DNA from 3 places in the Leptolyngbya sp. CALU 1928 genome. Region 1 is predicted to be linked to each of the others. Evidence: predicted binding sites of a transcription regulator. Region 1 holds the regulator's gene; each other region holds the start of a gene.
The links. Region 1 encodes NtcA, which controls nitrogen genes in cyanobacteria. Its sites were predicted from a motif close to TTTGTANNNNNNNNTACAAA; they were not measured.

Region 1 (7,629 bases):
CTTTACCCGAAAACTATTCTTCCTGAGAGAAAGCGATGCTCTTGCCCTTTTCCCCGGCGGCTTTGGCACCCTAGATGAAGCATTTGAATGCCTCACCCTTTGCCAAACAGGTAAATCACCCCCTATTCCCCTAGTATTGATCGATCGCCCCGGTGGTGATTACTGGCACGACTGGCTAGAGTATGTGCAAAAACAACTGCTCAAGCGGGGCTTAGTTAGTGCCGATGATTTCAGCTTATTTACCATTACCGATCAGCTAGACGAAGCTTGCAATATTATTACCCACTTCTATAGCGCCTTTCATTCCTGCCGCTATATTGGCAACCGCCTAGTCATGCGCCTCAACATCGAAATTTCTGATGAAGCCGTAGACCAGCTAAACCACAACTTCAGCGATATTTTAGTAAAGGGAAAGATTGAAAAGAGCCATGCGCTTCCTCAAGAAGCTCAAGATATGTCCATTGGCAAATCTCGGCTGCTGCTGCACTTTAATCAGCGTGACCTAGGGCGGCTCTATCAAATGATTAACGAGATTAACCGCTTTGGCGTTAAGCCTTCTGAAGATATGCCCCATCCAGAACGAAAGTGAGGAGGGGACAGGTTTCGGGTGTCAGGTGTCAGGTTTCGAGTTCTGTTCCCCAACTCTTGTCTCGCCACAGGCATAGATAACCCGCTAGAATAAGCAAAGGTTTACTACGGCGTTGGTGACTACCAATAATGTTTTATGATCTATTCCTTCTGAATGCGGGAACTACAAAGTCTGGCGGCAGTATACCGGGCATGTAAACAGAAATGAGCATGTAACCCGGAAACTTAAAGCACAGGCAGATAGTGCCCACCTGGTCTAGCACCAGGTCAAAAACTGAGGTAAGACGGCGTTGCGGTAAACCCATTAGATTTTGAATTCCTCTGTTCGATAGAACCAGGGGAATTTTTGGTTTTATTGAGCTATATTCTTTGAGCTATAAATTGGAGGAAAGAGCAGGACATAAGCCGGGTTCTGTTCACCTCAAAAGGGGACGGTTATCTATCTAAGGCGGCTGTTGCCAAACGCCTTTAGCGGACTCGCAAAGATGCATTGCATCCCTGCCGGAGCGGGAAAAAGACCAACCCTAGCTCCTACTGCCTTGCATCCAACCGGGGTTTACCTAGCCAGCACTTCTCAATACTGCTGGTGCGCTCTTACCGCACCCTTGCACCCTTACCAGAGTAGTCATGAGTGATGAGTGATGAGTGATGAGTGAAATTCTCAACCCTCAGTTCTCGTACCTCAGTCCTCACTCTTCGGCGGTATATTTCTGTGGCACTATCCTCACGATCACTCGCACTGGGCATTACCCAGCAAGTTTGGTCTTTTGGAAGCCCGGACTTTCCTCGAATTGCATCGCAACTCGCAACCATCTCGCCTACTCTTTCCAAGACTAGTGTAGTTGAGAAGAGAGAAGAGAGAAAGGGAAGGGATTATCTTGGGTTCCAGGGTAATCCGGCTTGCCAGGGCAGTTTTTTTAGAATGAACTTGCAGCGTAGTTGAATGCGATCGCCCTCTGCACTATAAGTGGAGCCAATCAGTCGTAGCGCCAAATCCAGCGTGAACTCTAACGGGTCTATCCTTGCGACAAATCGGGCGTATTTTTTCTTGGGGGGATCATCTTTACTTTTTTTAAGCGCGTCAAAGTCTAGTAGCGGTTTGCTGACTTCCATTTCCAGCGCCACAGCAGCATCTTTATTAGTCGGCTCTTTACGCTTCAAAACGTCCTCTGCGGTAATAATTTCTTTTAAGGTTGCACCGGGGGCAACGGTGCTAAAGACCTGGTTTTGAAATAAGTCTAAGGTGGTGCCCGGAACAAGACGGGTGACGCGGCGCGATCGCCCTTGCAAATCGGTTGTGGCGCAATAATCCCAATCGATGTAGATGGAATGAGTCTGAGATTTATTGGTCACTTTGACTCCAAACTGTTTGAGCTTGTCATCTTTACCAAACTCGTAGCGTTTCTCAAAATCGAAGCCAATGCCGACTATATCCTGAAGATTTTGATTGGCTAACTGCTGCTTTAGAGAGTCGTCATCCAAAGAAACGGTATATTCATCGTTGAAACTGTTCACAATCTGGGACAGTGCCCAAATGATCACAACGAGGTAGATCACCAAGATGATTGGGTCTAGCGATCTCATCGAGGATTACCCACCCCAAGCGCTTTTTTGTCAGCGTTACTAGGAGACTTCACGGCTGCCATATTTTCAAACCAGCCCCTGCGCCAAAATAGAGTCACCATGGCGATCGCGATCGCTAGCATCACCGCCAAACAGAGAGGATAGCCCCAGTAAGCATTCAACTCTGGCATATTCCAAGGCGACTTTTCAGTATTAAAGTTCATGCCATACACTCCGGCAATAAATGTCAATGGAATAAAGATAGAAGACGTAACGGTCAAGACCTTCATTACCTCGTTCATTTTGTTGCTAACAGACGATAGATAGATATCCATCAAGCTAGAAGCCAGTTCTCGATAGGTTTCCACCATATCCAATACTTGAATCGTGTGATCATAGCAGTCCCGTAAATACACACGCACATCACTGCTAATCAAGTCACTGCCATCTCGAATCAAGGCATTAATGGCATCGCGTTGAGGCCAAATTGCCCGACGCAAGGTGAGCAAATCCCGTTTAAGATCATGAATCTTTTGCAGAGTTTGACGATTAGGACTCGCCACGACCTCATCTTCCAATTCTTCTAGCTGTTCACCATAAATCTCTAAGACTGGGAAAAATCCATCAATAATGGAATCGAGCAGAGCATAGGTTAGGTAATCAGCCCCACTACAACGAATGGTGCCTTTACTGGTGCGAATGCGCTCTCGAATAGGGCCAAAGCTATCGTAGCGGGGCTCTTCTTGAACTGTAAGCAAGTAGTGCCGACCCAGGATAAAACTAACCTGCTCACTTTCAAACGTTTCTTCGTCGTCCCTTAGGGTGACCATACGCGCAATGATCAACAGTTGCTCTGGGTGTTCCTCCACCTTTGGGCGCTGCGGCACATTCACCACGTCTTCTAACACGAGTGGATGCAGATTAAAGACTTGCCCCAATCGCTGCATAATGTCTTCATTCCCAAACCCTTTCACATCCACCCAAGAGACTGAGCCAGTATCCAGATAGGGGATAATCTCTTCAGGGGTATCTAGCTCACAGCGACTAGCAGCATCTTTGCAGTAATCAATTAACACAATGACGGGTGGTGACGCATTTGGATCGATGTCAAGCGCTCCTGGCAATTCACCAGGAGTGTGATAGTGATAGTCGATGTAAGAGTCGTCGTCCTCAAGGTTAGGAGAAACTGTTTGGATTACAAGGGGGCGTAAACGATGATCTACCATGCAGAAAACCTCTAACCAATTTTCGAGAAGGGCGATCGCCCGGAATAAGTCGTTGATAGTGTAGCCACGGCTAAAGAAGTTATTGCGATCGCAATAGTTCTTTGCCATTTTGTACAGCAACCAGATTTACTTTGAGAGGACCTGCGGTAAATATTGTTTCTTCGGCGATCGTCCTTAGCTCAATCGTCTCATTGTATCCTTGCAGTTTTTCGATGAATGCCAGTAGATCTTGCACTCGCCCATCGCCAATTTGCACTGTATCGGTTAGGATTCCCAAGCGACGCGCCCGAAATCCTGCGGCTGTCACTAAAAGATTAATGCGCTGCTGAATTTGCACTTCACTGAGGCTCGCTGGATTAAGCGAAGTGGCAGCAATCAGATCCCCTTCTCGAAAAACAACCCGGTTGGGAGCCGCTTCTGCAAAAACTTGAACCAAGTTTTCGCCAGTGAGATAGTTGGCAGCCGAAGAAATACGCACGACGTAATCCTGACCGCTACTCACTTGCTTGATCAGTTGATCTACTTCAGCTTGAGTAATTTGAATCATTTGTCCCTGGGGTTTTGTGCCGGGTCGCACCAGTTGGGTTGCCGATCGATTCGCTTCTCGCAAAAGCTGATCGATCGCGGCTTGAGTAGAGCGCGGGTCAAGAATCCGAACGACCGCAGAAGAGAGTACCTGCCCTCGCTGAATTGCTACATTGCCCCGGCGTAAACCCTCAGCTTCCCGCTCTAGCTTGCCAATTTCTTGCACCAAAAAATCTTGCTGGGCTTCTAGCTGTTTGAGTCGCCCTTCTCGCTCATTGATAACCGCATTTTTGGCTCTAATTTCCTCTTCCGCCACTGCCACAACTCGACTCTGCTCAGCTTGCAGTTGTCTAATATTGGAGCGGAATTGCAGTACTTGCTCAGAGATTGCGGCAAGTTGACTGCGGTTTTGTTCGAGAGTCTGTTGGACTGCAACACGATCGCTCAGGGCGCGATTCCGTTCGGCGATCGCGCTTTTTAAGGAGCCGCCAATCGTCTGAATCTGTTTTTGAGTACTCATCAATTGCTTTTGAGCCGCAATTTCTTGGGCTTTTGCCCGGTTTAACTCTGCTTCGGTGCGCTTCTTTTGAGACTGAGCCGTTTCTAACTGGCTTTTCGCACTGTCTAGGTCACCGCGTGCCCGTCTTAGCTTGCGTTGAATCGTGCCTAACTCAAACACTCCCGTGCGGAGTGGACCACTCGTTGCAAACAAAATTCCTAAGGTAGAGGCGGCAACGACAATTCCAGTCAAAATGGTGATTAAGGTCGCCGTCCGACGAGGGCGCAAGTTAAACAGGCTAAGGCGGGCTTTTCCTACCTTGGTGCCAATGCGATCGCCGACAGTGGCAATCACACCACCAATCACCAAAATTGCAAATATTAGGATCAGCCCCGTAGACATCGCTGCTCCAAACCAAAACGCTCCAACTTTTGCAATGCAAACAGGGGCAAGCTCATCTATAGCCTACCCCATGAATCTTTGATGATGACTTCTACTTACGCGCTAATTTGTGAGCGCAAGGCTTTTATTTTTAAGCGTCTCAAACCTTAAATCATCAGGTAAACTGCTGACTTAACGTTACAGGATTATGAACAGTAATTTTCTTTTTATGAATCGAAACCATATTATCTTGTCTCAAGTCGCCTAAAAGCCGGGTAACGGTAACGCGGGTAGAGCCAATTGCTTCGGCGATCGCCTGATGAGACAGCTTCAGATCAATCGTAATTCCTTCCTTGGTGGGGGTGCCAAAATCTCGGCACAGAATCAATAAAAAGCTAACCAATCGAGAACCCATATCCCGATGAGCCAAGGTTTCAATCATCATTTCGGTCTGTAAAATGCGCGAAGACAAGCCTTGTAGCAAAATCATCGATAAATCAGGGTTATCTTTCAACGCCTTCTCGACCTGCTCAATCGGCACCGAAAGCAACTCCACGGGCGTAAATGCCACGGCATGATAGAAGCGATCAGACCGATGACCTGTAATCAGCGACAAAACCCCAAACACACTATTTTCTCTCAATAATGCAACTGTGATTTCTTCCCCCGCTTCGTATACCCTAGAGAGCTTTACGGCTCCCTTGACTAGAAAGTAGACGCGTTCAGCGGGATCGCCTGGAAAGAAAATTGTCTTACCCCGTTCAAACGATTCGACAACGGGAGGAAACACCCCACTTCCCATCTGACGAAATACCGATGCCAGTGGTCTATCTTGCGTCACAACCATAATTCCCCTGCTCGGAGTCCTTATTACGTGCCAACTCGTTGAATGAAAAGTGTCGAATGCCTGACATTTAACTCTGTAACTTAGAATACTTAAACGCACTCCTAGAGGTTTTTTTGTACTCGTTGTTACAAAATGGGGCGATCTCAACTCACATAAAAAAGGCTGGAGCTACTAATCTAATGCTCTCTCATTACCATTATAAAAGAGCCTAGGAAGTATCAGTATATTAACCGCAGCCTAGCAACTTGAACAAAATTCATTGCAAGAATAATTACTAAGATCCATTAAAACTGATTTCCGAAGCTAAACTTGGAACCCTTGAACTATTTTAGCTTGCTATCTTTGTACCTCATATTTCAGTATCCTCATAGGTGCCCTCAAAGTATTGATCACCATGCTCGACTTGACTGGAAAAAATGCCCTTGTGACCGGAATCGCCAACAACAGATCAATCGCCTGGGGTATTGCCCAACAGCTTCACAAAGCCGGAGCAAACATCGGCATTTCCTATCTGCCCGATGAAAAAGGGAAAATGGAAAAAAAAGTCGCTGAGTTGGTAGAGCCGCTCAATCCCAGCGTATTTGTGCCACTCAACGTTCAAGACGATGCTCAAATTCAATCCGCCTTTGACACCGTAGGCGACAAGTGGGGAAGAATCGACATTTTGATTCATTGTCTGGCATTTGCCCACCGAGACGACCTGACCGGTGGCTTTGTGGAAACGTCTCGCGCTGGTTTTGCCACCGCCCTAGACATCAGCACCTATTCCTTGGTCAAGCTTTGCGGGGCGGCAAAACCATTGATGACGGAAGGCGGCAGCATTGTAACGCTTACCTATTTAGGCGGCGTGCGGGTGATCCCCAATTACAACGTCATGGGAATTGCCAAAGCAGGGTTGGAAATGAGTGTCCGGTATTTAGCAGCAGAACTAGGTCCTCAAAATATTCGAGTCAATGGCATTTCTGCCGGACCTATCCGCACCTTGGCATCCTCTGCGGTGGGCGGCATTTTGGATATGATTCATCACGTAGAGGCAGTAGCACCTTTACGCCGCACGGTCACCCAAACAGAAGTGGGCAACACCGCCGCCTTTTTATGCAGCGACTTATCCAGCGGCATGACAGGGCAAATTCTTTATGTTGATGCGGGCTACGAAATCTTGGGCATGGCTTAGGCTAGATAAATTAGCATCAGTCCGGGGCGATCGCCCCCAATAAACCCTCTGCCGGACTCCACAGGATGGCAAGATGCGATACCCTTATCTAGAAACCGCACCTTCCACAAAATAGCCTCCATGAGCCAGACTCTCGATATCAGCCACCTTAATTCCTCTCAGCGTCAAGCCGTAGAACATTACTGCGGTCCGCTGTTAGTGGTAGCGGGAGCAGGTTCTGGCAAAACGCGAGCGCTCACCTACCGGATTGCAAACCTGGTTTTGAACCATAAAGTCGATCCCGAAAATATCTTGGCGGTCACTTTCACCAACAAAGCCGCACGGGAAATGAAAGAGCGGATCGAAAAGCTATTTGCCGATCAAAAAGCTCGCAGCGATTTTGGCAAGCCCTTAGATGCGCTCTCGCCTAGTGAGCAAACTCGGCTGAAATCCCACGTTTATAAAACCATTACCAAAGAGCTTTGGATCGGGACATTTCATGCGCTTTGTGCCCGAATCTTACGGCTTGATATTGAAAAATATCAAGATAGCAATGGGCGCAAATGGACGCGCAATTTTTCTATCTTTGATGAATCGGATGCTCAAAGTTTAGTCAAAGAGATTGTTACCCAAAAACTTAACTTAGACGACAAAAAGTTTGATCCAAAATCGGTTCGTTATGCCATCAGTAATGCGAAAAACAAGAGCCTCTCGCCTCAAGATTTAGAACAAGATCAGTCTAATTTTCGGGGACGGGTGATTGCCAATGTCTACAGCATGTATCAAGATACGCTGTCGGCGAATAATGCCCTAGATTTTGATGATCTAATTCTTACGCCAGTCCAGT
Region 2 (7,629 bases), 250 kb from region 1:
GGGGAGCCGAGCGCAAATTTTGGCAGCAGCCCGGTGTTTTTAGCACGTCAGTGGGTTATGCCGCTGGAATTACGCCCAATCCCACCTACAATGAAGTGTGTAGTGGGATGACGGGGCATAACGAAGTGGTTCTGGTGGTTTACGACCCCAAAGTTATTTCCTATGAGCAACTGTTAAAGGTGTTTTGGGAGAGCCACAACCCCACTCAAGGGATGCGCCAGGGAAATGATGCTGGAACACAATACCGCTCTGGTATCTACACCTATTCAGATGAGCAGCGCCAGCTAGCAGAAACAACCCGAAAAGCCTACCAACCGATGTTAAGTCAGGCAGGTTACGGGGACATTACAACCGAAATCTTGGATGCGCCTCCGTTTTACTATGCAGAAGAGTATCACCAGCAGTATCTTGCCAAAAATCCCGGTGGATATTGCGGGCTAGGCGGCACGAAAGTTTCTTGCCCGATTGGGGTGGCAGAAGTAGCGGGTTGATTTCTGAAGATTTAGGAGCGATCGCTCGATTGACTTTATCGATTAGTCTTTGAGCGATCGCAAGTACTATCTGATTCATCATCCATCGCTTTTTAGCAGTCAACACAGATAGAAAATCTAATTGAGTTGTTGATCATTTCCAAGGTGTGGAAACTCATGCATTGACGCTTGCTTTTTTTCGTAGAACTGAATCGCAACATAGCCGAGTGATTGGAGCAGTGCGGCATTGCTGGCGATCCCGACTGCTGCTCCTAATAGAGGAATCACTTCAACCACACTGAGTCCTGCTTTGAGCACGCTTGAACCGCCCATAGAAAGCCCCCACAACGCTAAAACTTCTCCCCGGCGGGCAGGGTCACTGAGCGAAAAACCATAAATGGCTGCAATCCGATATACCATTTTTGCTTGAAGAGCAGTCACAGCCGCAATATCGAGCGCGAGAAGCATTATGGCAAACGGCGGCAGAATATTGGTGATCAATCCAATTCTGGCGGCTCTAAATGCACTATCCGCAACAACCCGCTGCGCCAACTGCTCAGGCGTGTCTAGAGGATATTTCTGTTGCAGATCCATCACGTCTTGTGCGACCATTTCTGCGTTTACCTGACCTAAAGCTGCCATCAGCCAACTAACCCCTGGCAATTTAGTCGCATACTTTACGAGAGGGTTTTCTGCGATCGGGGTGACGATGTTCCCAATAGTTTCCGTTCCCTGCTCAACCATATCGTGTAGAGGAGAGGCGATCGCGTTTTCTATGTTGCTGGCGGCTGACGCGATCGTCTCTTGAAGCTGTTTCCAATTATCGGTTTCGGTTTGATTAGTCATTACGCTAGCAGGATTCCAAAAATGTCATCAAATCGGAAGATATTCCATCTTATGAGAAACCCAAACAAATGCCGTCTACCCTAAGACGGCATCTAGAGAAGCGCTGAAACCATCAACCTTGTCATATATCTTTACGATGCTCTAGCAACTTTTCAGTAGAACGATTATAATCAAGGTGTTAAAGTATGGATGAGAATAAGATCGGCTGTAGTGTTTGTGTCTAATATTGACGAGTTTTTCCGTTTTGTATTGACAGGCTTCTCTCCGAAATCTCACTCTCTGCAACCTTTTCGATTTTGGAGACAATATGTCAATTTACGTAGGCAATTTATCTTACGACGTTTCTGAGGCTGACTTGACTGCTGTATTTGCAGAATACGGTTCAGTTAAGCGCGTTCAGCTACCTACTGATCGGGAAACTGGTCGGATGCGTGGCTTCGGTTTCGTTGAAATGGGTACTGATGCTGAAGAGCAAGCCGCCATTGATGCACTAGACGGTGCAGAATGGATGGGTCGGGACCTGAAAGTTAACAAAGCAAAACCCCGTGAAGATAGAGGCGGCTCTTTCGGCGGCGGTGGCGGCGGTCGTCGCAGCAACAGCTTCTCTCGTAGCTACTAGTTCTTATAGACTAGAACGGCAATGAGGCTATCAAGTTAAAGAGGTTACTAGATTTTCTCTTTTTCTCGAAGGCGAAGTTAATTAATGGAAAAGCTCAGGAATAAACACCCTGAGCTTTTTCTATGAGCAGTACTCTGGTATAAACAGTTGTCCACATGCCAGCGCTCTACATTCTGCAAATACAGCATGGTTAAGAAACAGCTTTACAAACACGATACTGCTAGCTACGTCATTGAACATGAAGTGTCTCAACAGAAAGAAGAAAAGTTCAAGCAATGGCAACATAGAATTACTCAGGCGGCTAGTCAGTTTGATGGCTATTTAGGAACAACGGTTTGTCCTCCGGTAGAGCAGGGCGGGAAGTGGTACATCATTGTTCACTTCGACTCGTCTGATAGCCTGACTAGCTGGCTCGAATCAGATATACGCTACAATCTCGTTGAAATTGGTAAGCAAGTTTTTCTAAGCTCTAAGATTACTCACTTCCAAACAGGGCTAGAACGGTGGTTTGTCAAGCAAGAGACAAACCCTTCTGCCTGGAAGCAAATTTTGGCAACCCTGCTAGGACTTTATCCCACGGTTATGCTGTTGAATCTGTTGCAATCTTCCTTGCAGTGGACAAATTCCTGGGCATTTGCGGATGTCATGTTGTTGAGCAATTTTCTTTCTTGCTGCTTGTTGACCTGGCTGGTGATGCCTTTTGTAGCATGGTTGCTCAAAGCTTGGTTACAACCTAAAAATCGAAATTTGGCTAAAATTAACTGGATTGGTGCAGCGCTTGTTCTAGCAGCGTTGGCACTGATGCGCTCGATTTTTGTTCACTCAGCTTAGAAGTGGATGAATATCACTTTACTAGATTGGTCATTCTCCCCAGAGCAAGCGATCGCGCTTCAGCAAAAACTTCGTAGCCAAGTGATTGTGACCGATCAACTCGGTGAAGTGCGCTATGTGGCAGGGGTAGATGTGGGCTTTGAAGCGGAGGGAACCATTACCCGTGCCGCTGTTGCCGTATTGAATCTAGATGATTTGCAGGTGTGCGATCGCGCGATCGCCCGTCGCCCCACAACTTTTCCGTATATTCCAGGTTTGCTTTCTTTTCGCGAAATTCCGGCGGTGGTAGATGCGCTGGCAAAGCTAACGACTCTACCCGACCTGATTCTGTGTGATGGTCAGGGGACGGCTCATCCGCGTCGTTTGGGGATTGCATGCCATTTAGGATTAATCATCAATTTGCCCACAATTGGCGTTGCCAAATCTTTATTAGTGGGCAAACATGCAGATTTAGCAGATGAAAAAGGCAGCTATCAACCGCTGCTCCACAAAGGTGAAACAATTGGCGTTGCCTTACGAACACGGGTTGGCACTAAGCCTGTTTATATATCTCCGGGGCATCGGATTAGCTTGGACACTGCGATCGCCTACGTCATGCGTTGCACCACTAAATATCGCTTACCCGAAACAACCCGCCATGCTCATAAACTGGCATCGGGACCTGCAATCGACGCGATCGCGGCTTCACCTGATCTACCCGATCAGCTTTCTCTTTTTTGAGCTATCGATTGAAGCAAGCAGCGATTCGTTAAAGTGAACTCATCGGTAAATCTTCTAATCCTAATCAACTCGTGAATCTACCTTCTTTTATCTGGCTTTGGCGAATTGCAGCATGGTCCATGGGTTTGTCTTGGCTTGCTTATTTCCTGCTGGGAGTTTCTGGGCTGTGGATGCGATCGCTGAGACAAAATGAGCAGATCCGCCCAGACTGGTTACGTCCAGTACATTTTTTGCTGGGGTTAACTTTAGCCCTTTTAGTACTGGTGCTACTGGCGATCGGCATTGTTGGCACTTTAGGCGAATATGGCAGCCTAGGGCATTCCGTGCATCTCATATCGGGGTTAGCCGTCGTCTATCTCGTGTTTCTATCTGCCTGGAGTGCCGTGCAAATTAGCACCGAGCGCTTATGGGCGAGGCAATTGCACGTTGGCATTAATGCAGTCTTGTTAGCAGGGTTTATCGGCGTGTCAGTCACAGGCTGGACAGTGGTGCAGAAGTATCTGCCCTGAAGCATAGATTTGGGTGTAGGTTGTAAGGAATTGGAATGGAGTAAGCAGGATAGTGAAATCGGCTCAGACATCACAAGAGACTCAATCTAGTTCATTGCCAGACACTTTTCCGGCAACGTTTTGGCTCTCGCCGTTAATTCGCATAACGTTACTGGGGTTATATGTGGCTTTGACAGCGCCTTTACCTTTATTGCCGCAGACAGACGGAGTTGCCGTTTCCCCTACATGGCTGTGGTTGGGCATTGGCTTAGGCTTTATCGCGCTGTATGGAGCGTTGTCAGAGCGGGTTGTGGTAGCTGAAACTGAGATTCAGGTGACCTATCCAGCCTGGATGCCGCGATTTGTGCGGAAAGGGTGGGTGCTGCCGTGGGCGGAGGTAAAAGCCCTAAAACCTCGGTCTACCGGGCAAGGGGGAATTGTATATTACTTCTTGAGTCAAACTGGGCAGGCATACCTGCTGCCCATGCGAGTTGCAGGCTTCTCGCGTCTAGTGCGCGTGGTGCAGGAAAAAACGGGCATTGACACGAGTGATGTGCGCCCATTGTCGCAACCATGGATGTATTTGACGTTGTTAGGGTTGACGGTGCTATTGCTGCTGGTCGATAGTTGGACAATTTGGACCGCTTTGTCGCTCACGGCATGATTTCCTCTGCTCAACCTGCCCAAATTCGCGTAGACCGGGTGAGTTTCGCCCCGCAACTGTTCAAATCTGCCAAATTAGGGCGCAGGGATCAATCCAATCTGCCTGCTTACTACTCGCTGCGGGATGTGTCGTTTGAGGTGGCTCAAGGCGATCACATTGCCATTGTGGGTGCCGCTGGAGCAGGCAAAACAACTCTATTGCGACTGCTGAACCGCCTGATTTCTCCGACTCAGGGATCGCTTTATTTCAACGATCGCCCTTACACTCAAATTTCACCCGTTTCCCTGCGACAACAAATTCTCTTGCTACCCCAAGAATCTAAACTGCTGGGGATGACCGTGCAAGAGGCATTAGCCTACCCATTGCAACTGCGGGGCGTTTCGCCGCTCGCGATCACAGCCCAAGTCAGCGAATGGCGCGATCGCCTCCAAATTCCATCTGAGTGGCTGTCTCGCACTGAACAGCAGCTATCTCTTGGGCAACGGCAATGGGTGGCGATCGCCCGTGCATTGATTGCTCAACCTAAAATTCTTTTGCTGGATGAACCGACTGCCTCCTTGGATATTACTCAGCGTCAGCAATTTTTATCCGTTTTGGAGCAATCCGGCTATGCAACCACTGTTGTAATGGTGACCCATCAATTTGATCTCGCTCAAGCTTGGTGTACCCGTGTTTTACATTTTCAGCAAGGGCAGTTAATCACTAATCAATCCGCGAATCAGATCAACTGGCAGATGATTGAAGAGACTTTGCAGCAAGCTGCGATCGCTCAGGAAGAAGAATGGGCTTAAACAATCAAAAGTTTAGGCAATGAAAAAGGCTCTCCTATTTGGATTTGGAGAGCCATCGCTCGATCAAAAAATTAGAACAGAACATTACCGTTTTAGGAAGTTAGCGCGACTTTATCCAACTCTTAACAACAGAGCCTCTGACCGAACGCATGAAAGAAACTTCAGTGAAACCGCTCAGACGGCTTCTTGGTTCTTTTCGCTCGTGCGGATGCGAATAATTTGATCAACTGGAGTCACAAAGATCTTGCCATCGCCGATCTCACCCGTCCGAGCCGCCACAATAATCTTATCGATTACCATGTCAACCTGCTCATCTTCAACCACAATTTCAACCTTGAGCTTTTGCAAAAACTCAACCGTATACTCTGATCCGCGATAGCGCTCAGTTTGTCCCTTTTGGCGACCAAAGCCTCTCACTTCAGAAACCGTCATGCCGACGATGCCTGCATTGACAAGCGCAATTTTTACTTCATCAAGCTTAAACGGGCGAATAATAGCCTCGACTTTTTTCAACTCCTTCACTCCTTATTTTTATGGGATGCTTTGTTATTTAGCATGTCACTTTCTATCACCGTCTAGAGCGAGTATTTTGTAACAAAAACTACAGTCTGCCGTCTGGCGATCGCACACTTTACCAAATACCTGCCTAATCGCTAGATACTAAAGATATTTCAAGCATTCATGGAAATGAAAATCTCTAACGGGAAGGCAATAACGGGCGCACAATCAAAAATCCGGTGCCAAACGCCGTCACAATAATCATGCAAATCACCAAAACCAGCCACCAAGCACCGATTTCTTTTGCTTCCGCTTGAGTAGTCGAAGGAGATTGACTAGGCTGTCCCGTAAACAACTTTCCAGGAATTCCGGTAAGCTGTTTCAGGGCATTTTTGGCAGGGGTTACAGCAGATGGCTGATTCAACTGAACGGGTTGTGCCAGGGTTTCTGTCGTTAATGAAGTCTCGGCAACTAGACTTGAAAAATTGTCTGTGTTTGAAGGGGCTACCTGCAAATTAGTATCTGCAAGCTGACGAAGATACAGGGCTGACTGAACCACTCGCTCAATTTCCAGCCGCAACTGCTGATTTCTTTGAACCAGATCCTCGTTTTGACCTTTCAGAGAATTGAGAGAAGTTTGAGTAGACTGCAACTCACTGGCGACTTCTCGATAGACCGAGATCGGGACGGATGGACTACGTGCCGCCCCTAGTTTTGAGACAGGCGCAGATGTTTTAGCAAGTTGCATCATCGGTTTAGTATTAACGTTAGAAGTCATAGGAAAGCAGTGTTTGTGGATACAGTAAAAAATGATTGCCCACACGATAAACGCAAACTCAAAAAGTGACCGTTTTTCTTGTAAGGGAAGAGGAGAGGGCAGAGTTCTAAGTTTTGAGTTCTAACTTTCTCCTTTTCCTCTTTCCTTAAAATCTGATTCCTAGTCCTATTTCTGAATTACAATCATGAGTCAATTTTCTACCGAGTCGATGATCCCATCTGAGTCTGAATTATCCAGTCAATCTTTCAGCCAAGCTCCCGAACCAAAGTATGGAGAGCGGTTGATTGAGTCCGGACAGTTAATTACCTTTCCAAATCCACGCATTGGCAGACGCTATGAAATTCAGCTTGTGTTGCCTGAATTCACCTGCAAATGTCCTTTTTCGGGCTATCCCGATTTTGCGACGATTTACCTGACCTATGTTCCGAATCAAAAGGTGGTGGAGCTAAAGGCGATTAAGCTGTATATCAACAGCTACCGCGATCGCTATATTTCCCACGAAGAATCGATTAACCAAATCTTGGATGATTTTGTGGCTGCCTGTGATCCGCTGGAAGTGAAAATTAAAGGCGATTATAATCCACGGGGCAATGTGCATACGGTGATTGAGGTGGAGCATCGTCACCCATCGATCCAGGCATAATTTGACTCCGCGTAAATTTGATCGAACAAAATAAGACTGGTGTTGTTGATAAATGTAAAGGTTGGGCACACTGAATAGTAAGGAGATGCAATACCGCGATCGCTCCCTTCCAGTATCCATGAATGAATCATTTAAATCGCCGGTCGCCCTTTCTAATCCTGCTTCTGCCGAAGATTTGTTGCTGAAGCTTCCCCCAGAAGCGCGGCGATGGGCTGAGAGCTTGCCTTGGGCACAGCGCCGCTATGTGTTGTCGTTGTGCCATCTGATGGGTGCTGCTGCGC
Region 3 (7,629 bases), on a different contig from region 1:
CAAAACAAAAGCTGAGAAATCCGCTGCCACCACTTGCCGATAGGATCGTTGGCAAACTTTTCAGGATTCTCTGTAAGGAAAGACTTCAGGTCAAACGAACTGCCAATTTTGTATTCTTTGAATGGGAGCGGTTGCTGGTTCCAATCCGGTGGTTTACTTTTGGCATTGATCGTTCTGGGATCGTATTTGGTGCGTTCGTGATAATGCTGGGCGATCGAGATAGTCGGTTCAGGCATAGAGGAATTTAGCGTTGGCTCATCTCCTAACCCAATATTGACACTCTCTTCTGAAAAAGTGCCACTCCTTTAGGGAGAAGTCGCGGAACGGGAAATAGGAGGCTTTGAAGCGGATTTGCCCACTTGATCTAGCTTCGATCGCCACAGGGCATACCCAGCCACGCTTAAATGTAAGCCATCGGTGGTCAATTCTTCTTTGATATAACCGTCTGCATCCGCAAAAGCGCTATGTAAATCCAGATACTCTACGCCTTCATCTTGGGCGATCCGCTCTAATTTCTCGTTAATCGTGCGAATCCAGCGGCTTGAAATGGTGGGCAATCGATCAACCCAGAGAGGACGCTCCTTTGCATCCGGATCTCCTTTAACTGAGGCAAGATATCGCTGACTCGCGCGATCGCCACCATGAGGCAAAATCGATTGAAGTACAATCGTCGCTTGCGGATGGGCGACTTTAAGATGCCGCACAATCTCTCGCTGATTGGCAACCAAGGTTTCGCCTCTCACCCCTCTAATTAAGTCATTGATGCCAATCATGACAAAAATAGTCTCAGGCTTGGTTTGATCCAAAAATTTAACCCGTTTCAACAGCCCATAGGATGTTTCGCCAGAAATGCCTTGATTCAGCCAAGTGGCTCCTGTGGGCAGCAAATTGCTCGGAAACCAAAGACTTAATGAATCTCCCGCTAAGACTTTGAGTTGGCTAGGCGATCGCTCTGCGATCGCTGCTGCTTCTTGTTTTAGCAACTGCACCCATTGGTCATAACTCAACTGCCATCGCACTCCAACCTGGGCATTTGGAGCATTGGAACTAGCGGGTGTATTGTAAGGCGATGGATAGGGGGAGGGCTGGTCAACCGTAGACGCACGCACCTGAGAAGCACTCCGTAAACTATCACGATGAACGCCAAGCAGCGCGATCGAGAGTAGCAACCCACTCCCTACGCTTAAAGAAATAAACCAGGTTGGCACAGCGATAAAACGTCTAAACACTTGCTCAGATCAAAACACGTTGAATCAGATTGTAAAGGCTATCTTGGCAACGGTTACAAATCAGTTCAAAAACTGTTTGCAGCCACCAAGATAGCCTTTATTCGTGACTAGATTTTAGTGCAGTAAGAAATTAGTCAAGCCAAAGTTATAATTCAGCAGCCTTAGTAGCAAAACTCATTTCGGTTGCAATGCTCTCACCGTAAGCTTCTTCCCCATGCTCATGTACATCCAAGCCTTCGTCTTCCACATTGTCCTTAACCCGCAGAGGCATAAATTGCCCAATCACCTTAAGAATGATAAAGGTGCCAACCCCGGCAATCACATAGGCGATTAGGACTGCCCAAATCTGAATCAACAATTGATTAAAGTTGCCAAACAACAACCCATCTGCCCCCAAGCCATTGACTGATTTGGTTGCAAAAATCCCGGTCAAGAGTGCGCCAACGGTTCCACCCACGCCATGAACGGGATAGGTGTCGAGGGCATCATCAAACTGAATTTTTGCTTTAAAGTTGACTGCAAAAAAGCAGACAATAGAAGTGATGGCACCAATGAGAATTGCCGAAACCGGAGTGACAAAGCCGGCTGCCGGCGTGATACCCACTAACCCAGCCACAAAGCCAGTGCCAATTCCCACAGCGGTTGGCTTACCTTTGCCAAACCATTCTGCCAGTGCCCAAGTTAACCCAGCAGCTGATGCTGCAACGGTGGTTGCTACAAATGAAACTGTGGCAGAAGGCCCGACCCCGATGTCTCTACCAATGCCGATCGCACTCCCGCCATTAAAGCCAAACCAGCCAAACCAGAGGATTCCCACACCTAACAGCACATAGGGCACATTGTGAGGAATGATCGGTTTAATCGTGTAATCCTTGCGTTTACCAATCATGTGAACCGCAACGACTGCCGAAATTCCAGAGCTAATATGAACCACCGTTCCTCCGGCAAAGTCCAAAGCGCCTAGATGCCCCAGATACCCTCGTCCCCAAACCATGTGGGCAAGAGGGCAGTAGATAAACGTAGACCACAGAACCAAAAACCATACATAGGCTTTAAAGCTCATCCGCTCGGCAACTGCACCAGATACCAGCGCTACCGTGATAATGGCAAACATCATTTGGTATGCCATGAACAGTTGATGGGGAATGGTTGCCCCATAAATTGGTTCTGGAGTCAACGCAACTCCATTCAAGCCAAACCACTGCAAGCTCCCAATAAATTGACCAATCCCGGTTTCCCAATTGTCTTTATCAAGGGCAACATGGGCAAAGCTGAGGCTGTATCCCCAAAACACCCAAGTGACTGCCACAATTCCCATCGAAACAAGGCTCATCATCATGGTGTTGAGGACGTTGCGCGATCGCACCAAACCACCATAGAAAAATGCCAATCCGGGGGTCATAAACAGGACGAGCGCTGTGCAAGTCAACATCCAAGCGGTATCGCCTGTGTCAATCGCTTCATAGGGATTCGTTCCAGCCGCTGCTGCGGGAGCTTGGGCGATCGCCATATCAGCCAGTGGACCGCCCAGTAAGCTTAAACCAGCTAAAAACGCTAATGGAACACAAAATGCGACTGCCCATTTCAACCATAACTTTTGACCAGCCCTTCTACTGCTCCTGCCAGCGAAGTGTAGATAGAACTGATTGAATGAAGAAACCAAATTAGAAAATCTAGAAGATGATGGGCGATCGCCCATCATCTTTCTGTGGTGCTTGAGTTTAGCCATTATTACCCGAAAATCCTCGCAACTAACACAGAAGCAATGTAAAAAGCAGTACATCAACAGAGGCAGAAAACACCCAATCGCTTGATGTTTATCACCACTGCTTGCCTGCTAGCCATAGGATCAATCCAAAGTAGATATATAAAAGGAAAACTGCACCTAGATAGCACAGTATACGAAGACTGAAATCTTCCTATAGGCAGAATCTGATGAAGTTGATTGTGAGCCTATCGGTTAATGCAAGTTGTATTACAAGTGACAAAATACGTGAGGTGGTATTCTGCAAAGTCTATCGAACCACCTACCTATGACGGTACTCAGAAAATATTTCCTGTCTTTATCCTGTTCAACAAAAAAGTGGAACCTTAAATTTTTAATAAATTAAGATTCCACTATTTTAGGTAGTCTTCATTCAAAGTTTGGTCTATGTTTCTGCTTTTTCAAGCGTGTAACCGTTCTTTATCGCTAGCTCAATAATTTTTGCTTGCCACTCCAGAGCTATCAATACTACCGGATAAATCGGTTGGTAAACCTGTGCTGTCTTTAACGAACCCTGCATAGGCTTCCATGCCATGCTCGCTAATATCTAGCCCAATAAGCTCTTCCTCTTCAGTCACGCGGATGCCTAAAGTCGCCTTCAGGACATACCAGAAGATAGTGGAAACCAAGACAGTGAAACCACCCACTGCCATCACCCCGACAAATTGATTCCAAAGTTGCCCAATTCCACCACCCAAAAGCAGTCCAGCGGCTGGACCGGCTGTATACAGAGCACCAGGCGCATCGCTTGGACCCACTGCAAATAGACCGATAGCTAAAGTTCCCCAGACTCCACACACTAGGTGAACTGAAGTTGCCCCAACCGGGTCATCAATCTTAAGCTTGTCAAAGAACCCTACTGCAAACACGACTAAAATCCCACCGATCGTACCAATCACAGCGGCGGCTGGAATCGTAACAAAGGCGCACCCTGCGGTAACGGCAACTAATCCTGCCAGAATGCCGTTGATGATCATGGACAGATCCGGCTTGCCTAGATAGAGCCATGCCGTAATAGTTGCAGCAAGTCCGCCAAATGCACCTGCGGTGTTGGTCGTGATCGCAATATGAGAAATTAGCGAACCATCCCCCACTGCCATCGTTGAGCCGGGGTTGAACCCGAACCATCCTAACCATAGGATCAGAGCACCTAGAGTTGCAATGCTCATGTTATGGGCAGGTAGGGCGTTGGAATGCCCATTGGCACTATATTTACCTAGCCGAGGACCCAGAATTGCGGCAGCCATCAAGGCAGCCCAACCTCCCACTGAGTGAACCACGGTTGAACCTGCAAAATCCCAGAAGCCCAATGTGGCTAGCCAGCCTCCACCCCAGATCCAGTGTCCAGTAATGGGATAAGCGATACCAACCAGTAAGACACTGAAGATTAAAAAGCTAACAAACTTGATGCGTTCTGCTACGGCTCCAGATACAATCGTGGCGGCTGTTCCAGCAAAGACAAGCTGAAAGAAAAATTTTGCAAGCAGGGGGACGCCTGTCCAACTGAGCGCACTAAAGATGCCTTTATAAGCGTCTCCTGTGGCGGGGCTGTTGTCTGCACCAGCTAAAAAGAAGCCACCGCCGGTGCCGATGAAGCCACCTGTGCTGCTGAACATTAACCCAAATCCGATCGCCCAGAATGCGATCGTGGCAAGGGCAAACACAATCAGGTTTTTAGCGAGAACATTCACAGCATTCTTCTGGCGGCAGAAACCAGTTTCCAACATGCAAAAACCAGCATTCATGAAAAACACCAACATGCCAGCCACCAATACCCACATGGTATCGAGACCCACTTTGAGGGTTTCAGTGGTTTTTGCTACATCTGCGAGGGTCGGTGCGCCTTGAGCAAATGCTTCATACCCCCAAATTAATACAATGATCAGAGCAAGGGGAATGCAGGCTTGAGCGCTGGGGGATAGCTTTCTAGAGTACCAATCGAGCGATCGCCACTGGTTCTTTTGGGCTGGCATTAAACGCTGCTTCCTTCGGGCTGAAGGCGGCTTAACCGGAAGTCTCATGGTCATTAGTAGGAATTCCTCACTGAGTTTAAGTTAATGAGTTTGAGTTAATGAGCGGCACTTTGACGAGTAGCATCCTACATGACTAGTAGGAAGATGAGAAAACTGAAATTAGCGGAACCCTGAGCGATCTCACTGCTTCAAAAATCTTGAAGCGAAACAATCAAACGCTTAACGCATGAATTTTCTGGGTGCTATCTCATCTTTTTGAGGATGTCTAAGAAAATAACAAAAATAACCCTTAATGAATTGCATCTTTTTCGACTCGGTTATTCTGTAATCTTTTATACAAAAAATACTCTCTGTGGAGAATGATAAAAAGTTGTTAAGTCGATGACCATCGAGCATACTATGAACCAAAGTTTTTCTCTACCATAGGAAAAATTTCCATAGTGACAATCCGTAAAATCCGCCCCGGTGATTTCTATGCTGATTTGATTCAACACAGGGGTTGCTAAGCATAGGTTTAGGCAGAGAAGGCATAATATATCCGCGAGAAAACGTCAAAAAAACTGACAAAGCCACCGTTATGGGGTAGATATGTCTAGGGAACTTATGAAGCTTGGTGAACTATGGGCAGCGTGGGTAGGTTTTTTATCAAATTCAATCCGATGAGTCCTTTGAATCAGAGATCGCGACTGGCGATCGCCGTGCTTACTCCACTTCTATTTTGTGCAATTGAGCGATCGCACCCTGTTTCAGCAACCCTAACGATTGAGCGATCGTTAGATTCCAACAGCACCTTAGAGCAACCAAGCTCTGAACAACCCGCCATCGCGCAACCGCTGCCCCCTGCCAAAAGTCTCGCTTGTCAGCCAAACCAAGCGACTCAAACCACCAATGGACTGCTCCAACTGGTTAAAAACATTTCTCAAACCGCCAATTGGGTCGAACAACCTGCCTTTGGGATGGACGCGATCGTCGGTCAGATAGCGCCTCAGGTCATGGCGTATCTCAGTCCTAGCCCTTTTCCCGAAATCAACTCTCTCGCACGGAAAGCCAAAGTACCCGTCATGATGTATCACGACATCTTGCCGGAAAAACTCGTATTTTTTGATGTCACACCCCAAGAATTTGAGCAGCACCTCCAGCTAATCAAACAAAAAGGGTTAACTCCCATCAGCATGGATCAACTGGTCGTCCATCTCCGCACAGGCAGCCCATTACCAGCCAAACCAATCTTGCTCACCTTTGATGATGGCTACAAAGGGCATTACGACTATGTATATCCCCTGTTAAAAAAATATAATTACCCCGCACTCTTCTCGATTTATACCGCGAAAGTTGGCAAACAAATGGGACGCTCCAGCCTGAACTGGGAGCAACTGCGGGAAATGGCGAAAGATCCGCTTGTGACCATCGCCTCCCATAGCGTCAACCACAAGGTAATGGAAGGCTTGACTCCGGCACAACTGCTGCTGGAAACTCAAGATTCCAAACGCATTCTAGAAGCAGAGTTAAGTAGACCCATTCGCTACTTCACCTATCCAGAGGGCAAATTTGACAAAGCCGCCATGGAGTCTGTGCAAGCAGCAGGTTATGCAGCAGCCCTAACCATGAACGATGCTGAGGAGCAGCTAGCAGGTCAGTCACAAAGTTTATTGGCGATCGGGCGCATCGGGCAATCCCGTATTCAAGAAATGGTTGATATTGCTTGGGGCGGTTCCCCAGCGCCATCCGTCAGTATGGGGTTCAACTTCACAGCCCCTGTCCGTCGGCTTGATATGACAATCAATCAAAATCCGTTTATTTTTATTGCTGGCGGCAAGCCAGTCACCATTCACTACAACACCCGTGGGCAAATCCCTCAGATCATTGCAAACACCCCCGTCATCGCCGCTGTAGATGGCACATTCTTCTCCTTAGAAATGCTCGAATCAAACGAGATGCTAGGTCCAATCTATAGCCAAAGCCATGGTCAATTTATCCCCGGCAAACGAGGCGAAATTCCATTTTTAGAAAATCGACCCCTCGTTTTAATCGGAACAGAAGCAGTCCAATTTATTCCTTTCAACCACAAAAAACACAACACTCTAAAGTCCATGCAGGCAGAGATGCCCACCCTGACCGATGCATTTGTTGCCGCTGGCTGGCTAGTTGAAAGGGGAAAACCTCAGCCCATAGAACGATTTGGTCGGTTATACAGCGTCAATGAATTAAGGCATCGCGCCTTTTGGGGCATCAATCAACAAGGGCAACCCCAAATCGGCGTTTCCACCGAACCCATCGGCTCTGTAGATTTAGGTATTGCCCTTGCCAAAGCAGGTTTTCGAGATGCGGTCATGTTAGATTCCGGTGCCAGCACCTCTTTAGCATTCAAAGGCAAGTCCCTAGTAGCCTATGAACCCCGTGCCGTACCTCACGTCGTCGGTTTAATTCCGCCTTCAGGCGACGTAGGCACAGCCTGCCCTGTGATTACATCTTCCATTTTTCCCTAAAAATCTTACAGCGTCTTAGTAAGTCAGAAAAACAACAGTTTTATGGGTGCTGCTTTTTGACTCTTGAATGATCATTAAACCCCCATGCTATTATTGAAGACTGCTGACTTGTGTAAACTCAAAACTCGGATGACCCATGGCTCTGCTGCAACAGCAAAAACAAGAAATCATTTCCT

Region 2: AC1S5B_RS25640 (P-II family nitrogen regulator) is a predicted target of NtcA. The motif match lies at 6,018-6,037, and genes of this name have one in related genera.
Region 3: AC1S5B_RS07655 (ammonium transporter) is a predicted target of NtcA. The motif match lies at 3,199-3,218, and genes of this name have one in related genera.

What each region holds. Positions count from the first base shown of each region.
Region 1 is NZ_JBXBCE010000019.1:313,531-321,159, reverse strand. Features, by position in the region: gene AC1S5B_RS26820 (LOG family protein) at 1-589, shown strand, start outside; RNA gene ssrS (6S RNA) at 688-891, shown strand; RNA gene rnpB (RNase P RNA component class A) at 975-1,413, opposite strand; gene AC1S5B_RS26805 (hypothetical protein) at 1,462-2,172, opposite strand; gene corA (magnesium/cobalt transporter CorA) at 2,169-3,485, opposite strand; gene AC1S5B_RS26795 (DUF3084 domain-containing protein) at 3,457-4,803, opposite strand; gene ntcA (global nitrogen regulator NtcA) at 4,958-5,629, opposite strand; gene fabI (enoyl-ACP reductase FabI) at 6,024-6,803, shown strand; gene AC1S5B_RS26780 (hypothetical protein) at 6,800-6,925, opposite strand; gene pcrA (DNA helicase PcrA) at 6,924-7,629, shown strand, end outside.
Region 2 is NZ_JBXBCE010000019.1:65,413-73,041, reverse strand. Features, by position in the region: gene msrA (peptide-methionine (S)-S-oxide reductase MsrA) at 1-491, shown strand, start outside; gene AC1S5B_RS25675 (EcsC family protein) at 609-1,316, opposite strand; gene AC1S5B_RS25670 (RNA recognition motif domain-containing protein) at 1,624-1,935, shown strand; gene AC1S5B_RS25665 (antibiotic biosynthesis monooxygenase) at 2,122-2,766, shown strand; gene nfi (deoxyribonuclease V) at 2,773-3,486, shown strand; gene AC1S5B_RS25655 (DUF4079 domain-containing protein) at 3,558-3,995, shown strand; gene AC1S5B_RS25650 (hypothetical protein) at 4,048-4,638, shown strand; gene AC1S5B_RS25645 (ABC transporter ATP-binding protein) at 4,602-5,429, shown strand; gene AC1S5B_RS25640 (P-II family nitrogen regulator) at 5,604-5,951, opposite strand; gene AC1S5B_RS25635 (hypothetical protein) at 6,127-6,705, opposite strand; gene queF (preQ(1) synthase) at 6,890-7,348, shown strand; gene AC1S5B_RS25625 (cobyrinic acid a,c-diamide synthase) at 7,467-7,629, shown strand, end outside.
Region 3 is NZ_JBXBCE010000001.1:1,641,620-1,649,248, reverse strand. Features, by position in the region: gene AC1S5B_RS07665 (SagB/ThcOx family dehydrogenase) at 1-236, opposite strand, end outside; gene AC1S5B_RS07660 (GDSL-type esterase/lipase family protein) at 306-1,208, opposite strand; gene AC1S5B_RS07655 (ammonium transporter) at 1,375-2,958, opposite strand; gene AC1S5B_RS07650 (ammonium transporter) at 3,426-5,015, opposite strand; gene AC1S5B_RS07645 (polysaccharide deacetylase family protein) at 5,627-7,453, shown strand; gene rpsO (30S ribosomal protein S15) at 7,590-7,629, shown strand, end outside.